Regions from separate parts of the Kushneria marisflavi genome, predicted to be linked through region 1. Evidence: predicted binding sites of a transcription regulator. Region 1 holds the regulator's gene; the other holds the start of a gene.

Region 1 (7,486 bases):
CGGGAAAAGACTTCCTGGCTATCGAGACTGGGAATGTTTTGTGAGATGAACCCGCTGAAATATTCCAGCACGCGCTTCTTGCTGCCCCCTTCCACATCAAACAGGATTCGGTCGGAGGGGAGTATCTGGTCAAGTGTCATGGGTTACAGGTATTTGCCGTTGCCCTGGGAGCGGGCCTGTGTTTTCTCCTTGTGCTTGAGCAGCTGACGATCAAGCTTCTCGGTCAAGGCATCGATGGCAACATAAAGGTCTTCCTGCTCGGCCTGAGCATGAAGTTCGGCACCTGCGGCATGTAGCGTGGCCGCGGCCTGCTGGCGCTCCTTTTCAATAGACAGTGTCACCTGAACATTGGTGATGTTGTCATAGTGACGTTCCAGCTTGGCAAGCTTCTGATTGACGTGCTCGCGCAGTGCATCGGTCAATTCGACGTGGTGCCCGGTAATGTTTACCTGCATGGCATGCTCCCTGAATCGAAACGGATAACCGGTTGTCCATGTGGACTGCCGGACCTGCAAGCCTGTTCCGGCTACTCTCAGATTGTAACGCTTTTCCCGTCAGCGCAAACCCTGAATGATGTTGTTCTCTTTTTTGACCTCCTTCAGGCCAGACGCTTGCGCTCGCTGGAAGCGGGAATGCCCATGGCCTCGCGGTATTTTGCGACGGTGCGCCGGGCGACCATGATGCCGTTGTCAGCCAGAAGTTGTACCAGTCGAGCATCAGACAGCGGGCGTCTTGGGGTCTCGTCTTCTATGAACTTGCGTATCCGGGCGCGAATGGCCGTGCTGGCATGGGCATCACCTTCCTGGCCCACATGGCTTGAGAAGAAATACTTGAGCTCCATGATGCCACGCGGCGTATGAATGTATTTGCGCGTGGTCACTCTGGAAATGGTGGATTCGTGCATCTCCACGGCCTGGGCGATATCGGCAAGAATCATGGGTTTGAGGGCTTCATCGCCGTGTTCAATGAAGCCGGCCTGACGTGTCATGATTTCCTGCCCTACCCGCAGCAGAGTGTCATTGCGACTCGAGAGACTCTTGAGCAGCCAGCGTGCATCCTGAAGATGCTGTTTGAGAAAGGTATTGTCGTCACTCTTGTCGGCGCGACGTACAAGGGCGGCATAGTCGGGCTGAATGCGAAGACGTGGCAGGGATTCCTGATTGAGCTCAACCTGCCAGCCATGGCGGGCGTGATAACGCAACACCAGATCGGGAATGACGAGATGTTGGTCCACGGCCTCAAATTCGCGACCCGGTCGTGGGTTGAGCGACCGGATGGTGTGAATCACGTCATCGAGCGCTTCATCATCAAGACTCAGGCGGCGCTTTAGCAGGCGGCGATCATTTTGTCCCAGTGGTTCAAGGAACTGACGAACCATGCGCCGGGTCTGGGCAAGCCAGGGCGTGTCATCCGGCAATAGATCAAGCTGTAGCAGCAGGCATTCGCGCAGATCGCGTGCAAAAACGCCAGTGGGTTCACACCGCTGGAGCTGCGAAAGCATGTGCTCCATTTCAGACTGTTTGAGATCCCCGAGGCCTTGCTGCCGAAGCCCCTCGCCAAGGTCTTCCAGACCCGTGCCGAGGTAGCCGCTGGGTTCGAGAGCGTCCAGCAGGGTATCGGTGATCAGCTGTTCGCGTGGGGTCATGTCCATCAACAGAATCTGCTCGCGAAGATGCGAGGTCAGGTCGACGGCTACGGCGTTGTGCTCGATATTCCAGCTGTCATCGGCGACGTTGGAGGAAGCGCTGCCGTTGGTATAGACATCGTCCCAGCGAGCATCCAGTGGCAATTCTTCCGGGATATCACTGGACCATTCCTCCTGAGATAACGGGGTCTCCGGTACCTCAAGCGTCTGCTCCTCCTCGATATCCAGTAAAGGATTGCTTTCCAGCGCCATCTGGAGTTCCTGCTGCAGATCCAGCGTAGACAGCTGCAGCAGATGGATGGCCTGTTGCAGCTGGGGCGTCATGGTGAGATGAGTGCCCGTGCGCAACTGTAAGGCGGGTTTCATCATGTTCGTAAAGCCCGGTCGCCAACGTGTAATATCACGCTATCCAGTCCGCGGCGCCCTTGCAAGTGCTGAAGGCGCTAAAGACTGCAATTATCATGCCATCAGTTAATAACCCCAGAGGGTTAAAGGCGAAATTCGTGGCCCAGATAGACATCGCGTACATGCTGGTTATTCAGCACGGCGTTGGCGTCGCCTTCAGCAATGATCAGGCCACTGCCGACGATATAGGCGTTGTCACAGATATCCAGCGTTTCACGCACGTTGTGATCGGTGATCAGAACGCCAATGCCACGGGTACGAAGCTGGCGGATAATGCCCTTGATTTCGCCGACCGAGATAGGGTCAACGCCGGCAAAGGGCTCATCAAGCAAAATGAAGGCCGGTTCGATGGCCAGTGCGCGGGCAATCTCCACACGCCGGCGCTCGCCGCCGGACAGGCTCATGCCCATGTTGTCGCGAATATGGCTGATGCTGAATTCTTCGAGCAGTTGATTGAGCCGTTCCTGGCGTTGCTGGCGATCCAGATCCTTGCGTGTTTCAAGTATGGCCATGATGTTGTCGGCCACTGACAGCTTGCGAAAGATCGAGGCTTCCTGAGGCAGGTAGCTGATGCCGGCGTGGGCACGCTTGTGCATCGGCTGGCGGCTCAGGTCAAGATCATCGATGGCAACATGGCCGGCGTCGGCCTGGATCAGTCCGACGATCATGTAAAACGAGGTGGTCTTGCCGGCCCCATTGGGGCCCAGAAGCCCCACGATCTCTCCCTGTCGAATCGACAGGCTGATGTCCTGAACGACACGGCGCCCCTTGAAGCTTTTGGCCAGATGGGCTGCGTGAAGGGTTTTCATTGGCTGCTGCCCTGTTGCTCTTCGGGAGTCAATTGCATGCGAACACGCCCGCCCGAGCTGCTTTCAGAGCTGCTGCTCTTCGCGCTCTGGCTGCCACGCGCGTTGACCTGGCGTGAGTCGAGGAAATATTCCACGTAGCCGCCGTTGAAGGTGTCACCGTTTTGATGCAGTTCAGCGTTGCCGATCAGCTCAACGCGTCGCTCTCCGGCGTGATAGATGATGGTATTGCCCCATCCCTTTGCCAGCGGATCATTAGGTGCCGGCTGCTGCTCGATATAGGCGCGTCCACCATCACCGCCCCTTGCGGTCAGGCTCGAAAGGCCACCGCTCTGGGCGCGCTTGAGCTCGACGCGAGTGGAGCGCAGCTTCATGGTGCCCTGATCGACTTCGACGGCCCCGGTATAGACGGCTGTGCCGGCGCGGTTATCGATGTTGAGGGCGTCGGCGCCAATGTTGATGGGTTTCTGGCGATCGCTTTCCAGAGCCATGGCCTGCTGGCCGAGCATTGCCAGCAGCAGGGCAGAGGTACACAGCAGCAGAGGGCGCGTCATGGGAGATCCTTGTCATCATTCATGTGTAAAAAAGAGAGCGATTACTGACGAATGGGCGGGTGAAAACCCTGTACATTGCCCTCAAGCGTCATGCGATCCTCGCTGACCCAGCCGTTGAAACAGTCGCCCCGGGTACGCTGTTCGTTTTGAGTGAACACGGCGCCACTGTCGCTCCAGGCATGCTGGGACGGTATATCATAATGCAGCACGTCCGTTTCAAGTTGCCAGTTGTCCGCCGGCTGATGCAGCACGGCATTGCCGCTTAGTTCGAACGTGTTGGCATTGGGGCCGAGCGTGGCGTGCTCACCATCCGCTGTCCAGCGATTGCCATCATCACCCAGCAACGTGAAGTGTGGGGTGACGGCTCGGGTCACATCGTCAGCAGGTGTATGAGACACACGTGGGCTTTCCATGGTCTGTGAGACGCGGCCCTGGTCGTCGAATCGGGTATAGGTGACGCCTTCGAGATAATAATCAGGGACACCCTGCTCGCTATCCGGCGCTGGCCCGGGAGACATCAGGGTATTGCGCTGATCGATCAGCGTCAGTACGCCCCCCAGAGCGAGCACCAGCACCAGAATGCCAAGGCGTGCCCGGGTGCGTCCGGAAGGGAGTCTGTCTCGAAAAGCCATATGCACGTCCTGTCGGAATAAGCGATGCAGCCTCAGAGCCGCTCATGAGCATCAATGATATCCTGCCAGACGCCTCGTGCGTTAAGTAGCCATTCGCAGAGTTCACGCACTGCGCCATGTCCACCCGGCGTTCGGGTTACCAGATCGGCTCGCTGACGAATATAGTCCGGTGCATCTGAAACCGTTACTCCCAGCCCTGCATACAGGATGGCGCCCAGATCAGGCAGGTCATCGCCGCAGTAGCAGACCTCATCAGGCTGGAGTGCCAGTTCCGCCATCAGGGCCTTCAGAGCGACCTGTTTGTCCTCACGGCCCTGAATGACGTGACGAATGCCCAGCTCCTGCGCGCGCCGGTCGACGGCGGGAGAAATCCTGCCGGTGATCAGGGCGACCTCGACACCGGCCTGCATGATCAGCTTCAGACCAAGACCGTCACGCACATGAAATACCTTGTCGCCATCCTGTTCCGGCTGTGCCGCGTAGCGCAGGCGACCATCGGTCAGGACACCATCAACGTCGAGCGCCACTAGACGTATGGGGTGAGCGAGTTTATCTGGTAAGGCACTGATATCGTTGGATGGTGTCATGGCGTGCAGGGTCAGCTCTCCGGCGTGGCAATCGATGATTTGAACTCGTTTCTGGTAGCTGGTGAAGCCAGGGGGTACGAGCAGTGAGCGTGGCTGAGTTCAAGGCTAGACGATGCCACTTCTAAGCAGATCATGCATCTTGAGCAACCCGGTCGGCTGGTGCTGGGCATCGACGATGACCAGCGCCGTAATGCGATGATCTTCCATGACCCTGACGGCTTCTGCTGCAAGGGTCTGTGCCTCGATGGTACGCCCCCCGGGTGTCATGACTTCATGGATCATCAGCTGGCGGACATCACCGTGGCGATCGATCGTGCGTCGCAGGTCACCATCGGTATAGATGCCCACGAGGCGATCAGTGTCATCGGTCACGCAGGTAAATCCGTGGCCCTTGCGCGTCATTTCGATCAGCGCTTCGCCAAGTCGTGCATCCTGTCGGACGACCGGAAGCTCATCGCCGGTATGCATCAAATCTTCCACGCGAAGCAGTAACCGCTTGCCCAGCGTGCCACCCGGGTGGGACAGGGCAAAATCCTCGGGGCTAAATCGGCGCGCTTCAAGCAAAGCGATCGCCAGCGCATCTCCCAGGGCGAGCGTCGCCGTCGTGGAGGAGGTCGGGGCAAGGTTCAGCGGGCAGGCTTCCTGGGCGACGCTGACATCCAGATGCACGTCGGCATGACGAGCAAGGCTCGAGGAGACGTTGCCGGTCATGGCAATCATGGTCGTTCCCATGCGCTTGAACAACGGCAGAAGGGCGGTCAGTTCGGCCGTTTCTCCCGAATTGGATAGCGCCAGAACGAGATCATCGCGCACCAGCATGCCCAGATCGCCATGGCTGGCTTCGCCGGCATGCACAAAAAAAGAGGGGGTGCCGGTGCTGGCAAGCGTGGCTGCGATCTTGCGGCCCACATGCCCTGACTTGCCAACGCCTGTGACCACCACTCGCCCGCGGCACTTGAGGATATGCTGACAGGCGTGGGTGAAGGGGGCATCAAGACGCGCTGACAGATCTCCCAGAGCGTTTTGCTCAAGCGAGAGAGTACGGCGTGCGCTGGCCAAAAAGTCGTGATCGATATCTGGTGTGGTCATGGCCGTGAATTCTGACGCCGGATGGTTCGGGGCACAAGCGTAACCTGACAGGCCTTATCAAGGGCATCGATGTCAGACCTTTCTGACCTGAAAATGGTGTTAATGGCCGATTTTTATGCCTTTGTGGCAGTTGCCGATAACTGAGGCTGGTGGGGGCGGGCATAATTCGGATACGATGTTCGCTAACTCCATATCCTTTTGTGTTCATTCAGGAGTTGTATGTCCGACTCAACACTGGTCAGCGTCGAGAATCTGCATTTCTCGCGAGCTGGCAGACCCATTTTTTCGGGCGTTGATCTGGAGATCCCAAAAGGGCGCATTACCGCCATCATGGGACCCAGTGGCACTGGCAAGACAACCCTGCTCAAGCTGATCGCCGGACAGCTCACGCCCGATTCGGGCAGTGTGCATGTCGGTGATGACAACGTGCATCGACTGTCCCGGCAGGCGCTGTTTCGCATGCGCCGTCGCATGGGCATGCTGTTTCAGAGCGGGGCGCTGTTTTCGGATCTGAGCGTGTTTGAAAACGTGGCCTTTCCGATCCGGGTCCACACTGACCTGCCCGAGCACATGATCCGTGACCTCGTGCTGATCAAGCTGCAGGCCGTTGGCCTTCGTGGCGCCCGTGATCTCATGCCTGCCGAGCTTTCCGGCGGCATGACCCGGCGTGTGGCGCTGGCACGTGCCATTGCGCTGGACCCGGATCTGATCATGTACGATGAGCCTTTTGTCGGTCAGGACCCCATCTCCATGGGCGTTCTGGTCACCCTGATTCGTCGGCTCAACAGCGCTTTCAATATGACAGCCATTGTGGTGTCTCACGATATCAAGGAGACGCTGTCGATCGCTGATCATGTTTATGTCATTGCCGATGGTCGCGTCATGGCCAGCGGGTCACCGGCCTCACTGCGCGAGGCGCAGGACCCGCGGGTCAGCCAGTTCATCCAGGGCAAACCCGATGGTCCGGTGCCCTTTCACTATCCTTCGAAGAATTTCTACGAGGATATTCTTGCGCCCTCGGAGGTGTCTTGATGTCACCGTTGATCTTTCTGGGGCGCAAGACGCTGAATACGCTCGAGTCGCTCGGGCGCAGTGCCATCTTTCTGGCGCAGGCCCTGTGTCATCTGCCCCGGCTGGAGGGCGCCAGGCTCTGGCTCCGACAGATGTACTTTGTCGGTGTCATGTCTCTGCCCATCGTGGCTGTTTCGGGCCTTTTCATCGGTATGGTCATTGCGTTGCAGGGCTATCTGGTGCTGTCCGGCTTTGGAGCCGACGAGGCGCTGGGGCAGATGGTGGCGCTGTCACTGCTGCGAGAGCTGGCGCCGGTCGTGACCGCACTGCTGTTTGCCGGGCGAGCCGGTTCAGCTCTGACGGCTGAAATCGGTCTCATGAAGGCGACCGAGCAGCTTTCCAGCATGGAGATGATCGGTGTCGACCCGCTGCGCCGGGTGATTTCGCCGCGTCTGTGGGCCGGTTTTTTGTCCATGCCGATACTGACCGTATTTTTCAGCGTGATCGGCATCATGGGTGGCTACCTGGTGGGCGTGGACTGGCTGGGCGTTGATCAGGGCTCGTTCTGGGGCAACATGCAGGGCAGCGTGATCTTCATGGATGATGTCGTGAATGGCATGTTGAAAAGCGTGGTCTTTGGTGTCGTCGTGACATGGATCGCTGTCTTTCAGGGTTACGATCTCGTACCGACCTCCGAGGGGATTTCGCGTGCCACGACTCGAACCGTCGTCTTTGGCTCGCTGGCCGTACTGGGGCT
Region 2 (7,486 bases), 1.8 Mb from region 1:
GATGAACATGGGCTACGTGCGTCGCTATGACGTGCCCACCCGCAAGCGCGCCACGCTCAGGGAAATCCTGCACTCCGGGAAGGATGGCCTGCTGGCCGCCGGCATTCCGGTGCTGATCATCGGTGGGATTACGCTCGGGATCGTCACGCCCACCGAGGCGGCAGTCATGGCGGTGCTCTATGCACTGATGCTGGGTTTTGTGGTCTATCGCGAACTGACCTTCAAAAGCGTGCTGGACGCCTCGACCGATACTGTCAGGCTCTGCTCGCTGTCGCTGTTCAGTCTGGTGGGCGCGGCGATTTTTGGCTATCTGATCAGCTTCTATCGCATTCCGCCGCATCTGATGGCCGGAGTAGAGATCACCGACCCGACCGTGCTGCTGATCGTGATCACGCTGGTGATGCTGCTGGTCGGCACCTTCATGGACTCGCTGCCGGCGATGGCCATTCTGGCGCCCATCTTTCAGCCACTGGCCGCCCAGGCAGGTATCGATCCGCTGCAGTTCGGTGTCATCAGCGTCATGGCGCTCGGTCTTGGTCTAATCACCCCGCCCTACGGCCTGTGTCTGATGATCTCGGCGCGCATCGGCGGTATCCCGTTGCTGCAGGCGCTCGGCACGACCATGCTTTATCTACTGGTGATGCTGGGCGCGATCGTGCTGCTGATTTTCTTCCCCGACCTGATCCTCTATCTGCCGAACACCTTCGGGCCGGACAGCAGCTAAGGCTACCGGCACCAAAAAGGGGCATCGGGCGTCTTTTGACACCCGATGCCACGTCGGATCACGCTGACTTCAGGAGCGTGTCGTGACCGGCTTGCCGGCAGCACCACGACGCCACAACCCTGACTGCCAGCCGTGGGCGAGTGCGGCCACACCGCCGCCGAAAAAGACCGCGAAACTGCTGATATCACCCAGCGGCGCCAGGCTGACCGGCACACTCACCAGCCCCCCCATGATCAGCGAGCGCAGGGCCACCGGATTGACGCCGCGCTGATAGTGGTAGGTGCTGTCTTCAGCGGAGGAAAACAGGGCATCGAGATCGATCTTCTGACGGCGCACCTTGTAAAAATCCACCAGGATGATGCCGTAGAGCGGACCAATCAGACCGGCCAGTACACCCACCGTGTAGTGAATCAGCTCGGGATTGTTGAAAAGATTCCACGGCGTGAGAAAGATCGAGCCCACGGCGGCGATCATGCCGCCCATGCGCCAGCTGATTTTCTCGGGCGCGACGTGGGAGAAATCAAACGCCGGCGCCACGAAGTTGGCCACGATGTTGATGCCGATGGTGGCGGCGACAAAGGCAAAGACACCCAGCACGGCCGCGGTGACACTGTCGATCCGGGCCACGGTTTCGATCGGGTCGGTCAGCATCTCGCCAAAGACCTGCGGCGTGCCGGAGACCACCACCACGGTAATGATGGAAAACACCAGAAAGTTGACCGGCAACCCCCAGAAATTGCCGCGACGCACGGCCTTCTCGGTGGCGCAGTAGCGCGAGAAATCACCGAAGTTGAGCGTGGGGCCTGCAAAGTAGCCGGCGACCAGTACGGCGGCGACCACCATCTGCCACAGCGCCTCGCCACCGGTCAGCGTCTCGCTCGACAGCGACAGGCTGATGTTACCGGCACCGGCGCGCCAGACGATCCAGCCGGCGAGAGCAAACATGACGGCATAGACCAGCGGGCCGGCCCAGTCGTTGAAGCGACGAATGGTGTCCATGCCACGCCAGAACACCAGCGCCTGAAGCAGCCACATCAGTGTAAAGCAGAGCCAGCCCAGCGCCGACAGGCCAACAAAGCTCACCTGTGTCCAGGACTCCAGTCCTGGAAACCAGCGCAGCAGCACCAGAAGCAGCGCGTTGGAGGCAAGCCAGGTCTGGATGCCATACCACACCACCGCGATCAGACCGCGAATGACTGCCGGCACGTTGGCGCCCTTTGTGCCAAAGGCCATTCGGCAGATGACCGGGAAGGGCACACTGGTGCGCTGACTGGGCCGCGCGACCGCATTGGCAAAGCACTGCACGATGAGAATGCCGACCAGCAACGAAATCAGTACCTGCCAGCCCATCAGACCAAGTCCGAACAGACTGGCGGCCAGCACATAACCACCCACGCTGTGGATGTCGGCCATCCAGAAGGCGAAAATGTTGTAGGCACGCCAGTTCTGCCGGGCCGGGGCCAGATCTTCATTATAAAGGTGCGAATCGGGCGTGGCGGGCTGCGGCCCCCGGGTCCTAGTGCTGTTCATGAGCGACTCCATGAAGGATCATTGCGCTGCCGCTGGCAGCCCTGCGATAGCCGAATGGCCGACATCGTCTGTCACTTCACTTGTATACAATCCCCGTGCCAGATTGAGACCGGCAGCGATAAATAATCGCTTTTGGGTCGCAAACCGCTGTTATGCCGTCGGTTTTTAACCGTGACCGTTTTGTCTACCGATCAGCAAAAGCGTTACGACATCTGGCACTCACCATGAACGGCTACTCGTATGCACCACAGACGTGCTGCGACATGTTCTTTCCGCACCCAAACAGGGAATTTTGTATACGCAGCGCGTTTTATGCCGATCGCTGATCGTGTCTCAACGTGCGCAAACCGCCTTGTTAAAGACCTTCATGTGCCATGGCATGGAAAATGCTTGTATACAATCCTCAAGGCAGCTATCCGATCGAACCGCATGACAGGAGCTTCATGAACGATACTCGTCAGTTTCATCTGCTGGCCGGCCTTGCCACCGGACGTGACGCGCGCAGCGATGATGCGATCTATCAGGCGCTGTGGGAGGCCATCGTGGAGCATCGACTGTCCCCGGGCGCCCGACTGCCGGAAGATGCGCTGGCCGGGGCCTTCGGGGTGAGTCGCACCATGATCCGCCGCGTGCTGCAGCGCCTGGCGCTGGAGCAGCTGGTGACGCTTCGCACCCATCGCGGCGCCCAGATCACCAGCCCCACCCCCAGTGAGGCCCGCGATGTATTTCGCGCCCGACGGCTTCTGGAAAGCGCCCTGCTGGCCGAGGTGCTTCCCCGCCTCACCCCGGCGGATCTCAAGGCGCTCGAGGCCATTCATCAGCGCGAAACCCGCGCCGAGCGCGAGCATGCCATTCGGCTCTCGGCCGAGTTCCACAGCCGCCTGATGGCCATGGCCGACAGCCCCTCACTGGCCGAGGCGCTATCGCAGCTGATTTCTCGAACTTCCCTGATCATCGCCGTTTATGGGCGGGCCGGAGCCGGCTGCCCCTGCGAACACATCGAGCTGATCGATTTGCTCCGCGCCGGTGAGCTGGCCCCGGTACAGCGCTGGATGAACGAGCATCTGGCCGGCATCGAGGCGAGCCTTGATTTCACCGCCAGCGGCGATGCCCTGCCCGATTTCGAACATCTTTTTGGCCACCACCGCGAGCAAAGCGCGTCATGACCTCTCATACCCCGACCATCTGTGTCATCAATCCCAATACCAGCACGGCCATGAGCGAGGGGATTGCCACCAGCGCTCGTCGCGTCTCGCGCGGTGACATTCTGATGCTGACCTCCCGCCACGGCCCGGCCAGTCTCGAGGGTCACTTCGATGAGGCCATCGCCGTACCGGGCCTTCTGGAGCGCATCATCGAGACCGAGCAAGGCGAGACGCGCGTCGACGGTTATCTGATCGCCTGTTTCGGTGATCCGGGTCTGGCCGCGGCCCGCGAGGTCGCCTCCGTGCCCGTGATGGGAGTGGCCGAGGCCGGCATGCAGATGGCCACCATGGTCGCGCGACGCTTTTCGGTAGTCACCACGCTGGGACGCACCCTGCCGATTGCCGAACGGCTGCTGCACGAGTACGGCAAGCGCGAGCGGTGCGCCGGCCTGCACGCCTGTGAGCTGCCGGTGGCGGCATTCGAATCCGACGACGACAGCGTCTATGAAACGCTGCTTGCGGCCTGCCGCGAAGCGCTCAGCACCGATGACAGCGACGCCATCCTGCTGGGCTGCGCCGGCATGAGCGAGCTGGCCGAGCGGCTGGGCGAGGCGCTTGGGGTGCCGGTGATCGATGGTGTCACCGCCGGTGTCGCGCTGCTGGAAGCGATCAGCACCACGGGCTATCCGATCTCGAAGCACAACGATCGCGCACTGCCGATCGCCAAGCCCATCCGCGGCGCCTTTGAACATTTAAGCCGGAGCCCCTCATGAGTCACGATCTTTATCTGGACAACTATCCACGCGATTTGCGCGGTTACGGCGCCCACCCGCCGAACCCGAAATGGCCGGGGCGCGCCCGGGTGGCCGTACAGTTCGTGCTCAATTACGAAGAGGGCGGCGAAAACAACGTGCTGCACGGCGATGCCCACAGCGAGACGTTTCTCTCCGACATTATTGGTGCCGCGCCCTACCCCGACCGCCATATGAGCCTGGAGTCGCTCTATGAGTACGGCTCACGCGCCGGCGTCTGGCGCATCCTGCGCGAATTCGAGCGTCGCGGTCTGCCGCTGACCGTATTCGGCGTCACCATGGCCATGGCGCGACATCCGGAAGTGATCAGCGCCTTTCAGGAGGCCGGACATGAGATTGCCTGCCATGGTCTGCGCTGGATTCACTATCAGGACATGAGCCTCGAGCAGGAGCGCACCATGATGGTGCAGGCAATTGAGCTGCATCGTGAATTGACCGGCGAGCTGCCGCTGGGCTGGTATACCGGGCGTGACAGTCCCAACACCCGGGCGCTGGTCGGAGAACACGAGCACTTTCTCTACGACTCGGATTACTACGGCGATGACCTGCCCTTCTGGACGCCGGTCGACAATGACGAGGGCGAGACACGCGATCATCTGATCGTGCCCTACACGCTGGACACCAACGACATGCGCTTCGCCTCACCGGGCGGCTTCAACTACGGCGATCCGTTTTTCAATTACTTGAAGGACGCCTTTGACGTGCTCTATGAAGAAGGCGCCGAATCACCAAAGATGCTCTCGATCGGCCTGCACTGTCGCCTGATCGGCCGGCCCGGCCGCTTTCGCGCCCTGCAGCGCTTTCTCGACCACATCGAGGCCCACGACCGGGTGTGGGTCACCCGACGCGTGGACATCGCCCGCCACTGGCACGAACATCATGCTCCGACCGGGCGCTGAGCCCCGCTCCTCTGGCCCGCCGCCCCCGTGGCGGGCTAGCCCATCAGCAGCATCCACAGCGGCAGTGTCGCAGCGGCCAGCAGGGTCGAGAGGAAAATGCTTGCGCCCACGGTGTGCTGCTCCTCGCCGGGCCGGGCAAAGGCCAGTACGTTGACGCCGATCGGTCCGGCAGCCGCCAGCACCAGAACCTGCAGCGCCAGCGGTGACAGCCCCGGTATCAGGCTGCCCAGCATCAGCACCAGCAATGGAAAAACCGCAAGTTTGCCAACACAGATGGCCCAGATGAGCGGCGACGTCCGCAGCTGATAGCGGGTCAGCCCTACCCCGACTACGATCAGGGCACAGGGCAGGCCCGCCCGTGCCAGCCAGTCCAGTACCTGCCATAGCGGCCCTGGCAATTCGAGACCGGAAAGATTGATCATCAGGCCCAGTAACAGCCCGATCACGATCGGATTGGCCAGCGTTTTCAGAAGATTAAGGATATCCAGGCGCTGCCCGGTGCCTTGGCCGAGCGCGGCATAAAGTGACTGGGTCGAAAAGAGGATCAGGCTGTGCACGGCCAGCAGGGCAAAGAGATAGACCAGGCCTTCATGACCAAACAGCGCCGTCATCAGCGGAATGCCGATCAGGACATTGTTGGAATAGCTCGCCGCCAGCCCGGCAGCAGACGTCAGCCCCGTGCGACGATGCATCACGAGATTGAAGCCGGCAAACAACAGCAGTGCCGGAATGAAATAGACCAGCAGCAACAGCGGTGAGAGCGCCTCCCCGAGCGGGGCGCGCGCGATGCCGGTCAACAGCACGCAGGGCAGAAAGAGCTTGAAGGTGGCCCAGGAGAGCCCACCGGCACTGGCAGGCGTCAGCCACTTCCGCCAGCCCAGCACATAACCGATCACAATGAGCGTGAAGATGGGCAAAATCGCGAGTATGGCAGCCATGGGCGCTCCTGGTGATCATGTTCCCATGGCGGGGATTTTCGTGACGCCCGGGCAGAATCGCATCATAACGGCCGGGCGCGATCATGCCTATGCACGATATGTCCGGGCGCGCGTTACCAAGTGACGGTCCTGACCGGGCGCGCCCAGCAGCGACAGTCCCCAGGGGGCCTGGCCTCCGCCTTCTCGATCATCCCTCAAAAGCGGCATGGAAAGCTGCGGTGCGCCCCAGAGCCCGGCCAGTGCGGTCATGCCCATCAGTCGTTCCCGATAGGCTTCAAGGGGACGACCGGTCAGACTCAATAGCGGCGAGGCCCCAGGCGCGGTAGGCAGTGCCAGAAGCTGTGCGCCGTCATCGCTGAAGGTACGCAACGCCTCGATAATCTCGGTGCGGGCCCGGCGCGCGGCCTGCTCGTCCGCCTCGGTCAATGTCGAACACCATTGAAAGCGGGCCTTGATATCAGGTGCGAGGCGGGGCTGTTCCCGAGAAAGCCACTCGCCGTGAACCCTCCAGATATCGCGGCCCTGAAGCACCCGAAAGGTGCTTCCCAGATGAGAGAGCCACTGATCCGACAACGCCTGAACCAGCAGATCCTGACGGGCGCCCAGTGTTCGGTGAAAGCGCCCTGCCTCGCTGGCCAGCGCCTCGGGCACCAGTAGCGTCATGACACTGCCGGGGGCAGCAGTTCGAGCCTCGGGCAGGAGTACTTCGGCCACACCTGAAAGCGTGTCATGGTCTCGACACAGCCAGCCCACCGTATCGAAGGAAGGGGCCAGCGGCAGCAGCCCCTCACAGCTGATGGCACCATGAGTAGGACGAAGCCCCCACAAGCCGTTGTAGCTGGCCGGAATACGAATCGAGCCACCGGTATCAGTGCCCAGTCCGATATCGGCCTCATCACGTGCGACAGCAATGGCAGAACCGGAGCTTGAGCCTCCCGGCAGGCGATCGGGCGCCCCCGGATTGATCGGCGTGCCATAGTGCACGTTGGCACCGTTGAGACTGTAGGCGAACTCATCGGTCTGGGTCTTGCCGACAAGCGCTGCGCCGGCCTTCAGCAGCGCATGCACGCCAGGTGCGGTGCGAGACGCCGGACGCTGGGCAGCAGCCCAGTCGGGATTGCCCGCCCCGGTCACCTCACCCTGAATGTCAAAGAGATCCTTCACCGCCAGACGCTGACCGGCCAGCGGACCGTGCCCCATGCCCGTAGCGATGTCCTCGGGAAGGCCCTTGACCCAGACACTGCGATCCACACGCTCGATGACATCACTCATGTGCACTCCTTCGCCCGGCCGGCGCTGTTGGGATTCCATGAGTCGTATTGCAACCTTCGTGCCAGTCCGGGGCACTCTGCCAAGCCCCCCGTCCTGCAGCCCTGCCGAGCCGTTCGCCACCGCAGCTCCTGGTCTCTGACCCACGCATGACATGCACGCCGCCGGT

Evidence for each region. The regulator sigma-54, encoded in region 1, starts transcription at its own class of promoters, with help from an activator protein. The targets are predictions, from matches to a motif close to TGGCACNNNNNTTGCTNT.
Region 2: a site for sigma-54 is predicted at 2,338-2,355, ahead of B9H00_RS07275 (NCS1 family nucleobase:cation symporter-1). Genes of this name have one in related genera too.

Annotation. Positions count from the first base shown of each region.
Region 1 is NZ_CP021358.1:3,371,571-3,379,056, forward strand. Features, by position in the region: gene ptsN (PTS IIA-like nitrogen regulatory protein PtsN) at 1-140, opposite strand, end outside; gene hpf (ribosome hibernation-promoting factor, HPF/YfiA family) at 144-455, opposite strand; gene B9H00_RS15300 (RNA polymerase factor sigma-54) at 599-2,014, opposite strand; gene lptB (LPS export ABC transporter ATP-binding protein) at 2,134-2,859, opposite strand; gene lptA (lipopolysaccharide transport periplasmic protein LptA) at 2,856-3,410, opposite strand; gene lptC (LPS export ABC transporter periplasmic protein LptC) at 3,452-4,042, opposite strand; gene B9H00_RS15320 (KdsC family phosphatase) at 4,075-4,629, opposite strand; gene B9H00_RS15325 (KpsF/GutQ family sugar-phosphate isomerase) at 4,735-5,718, opposite strand; gene B9H00_RS15330 (ABC transporter ATP-binding protein) at 5,938-6,750, shown strand; gene mlaE (lipid asymmetry maintenance ABC transporter permease subunit MlaE) at 6,750-7,486, shown strand, end outside.
Region 2 is NZ_CP021358.1:1,586,259-1,593,744, forward strand. Features, by position in the region: gene B9H00_RS07270 (TRAP transporter large permease) at 1-724, shown strand, start outside; gene B9H00_RS07275 (NCS1 family nucleobase:cation symporter-1) at 794-2,254, opposite strand; gene B9H00_RS07280 (GntR family transcriptional regulator) at 2,698-3,420, shown strand; gene B9H00_RS07285 (aspartate/glutamate racemase family protein) at 3,417-4,172, shown strand; gene puuE (allantoinase PuuE) at 4,169-5,110, shown strand; gene B9H00_RS07295 (AEC family transporter) at 5,146-6,048, opposite strand; gene B9H00_RS07300 (amidase) at 6,136-7,320, opposite strand.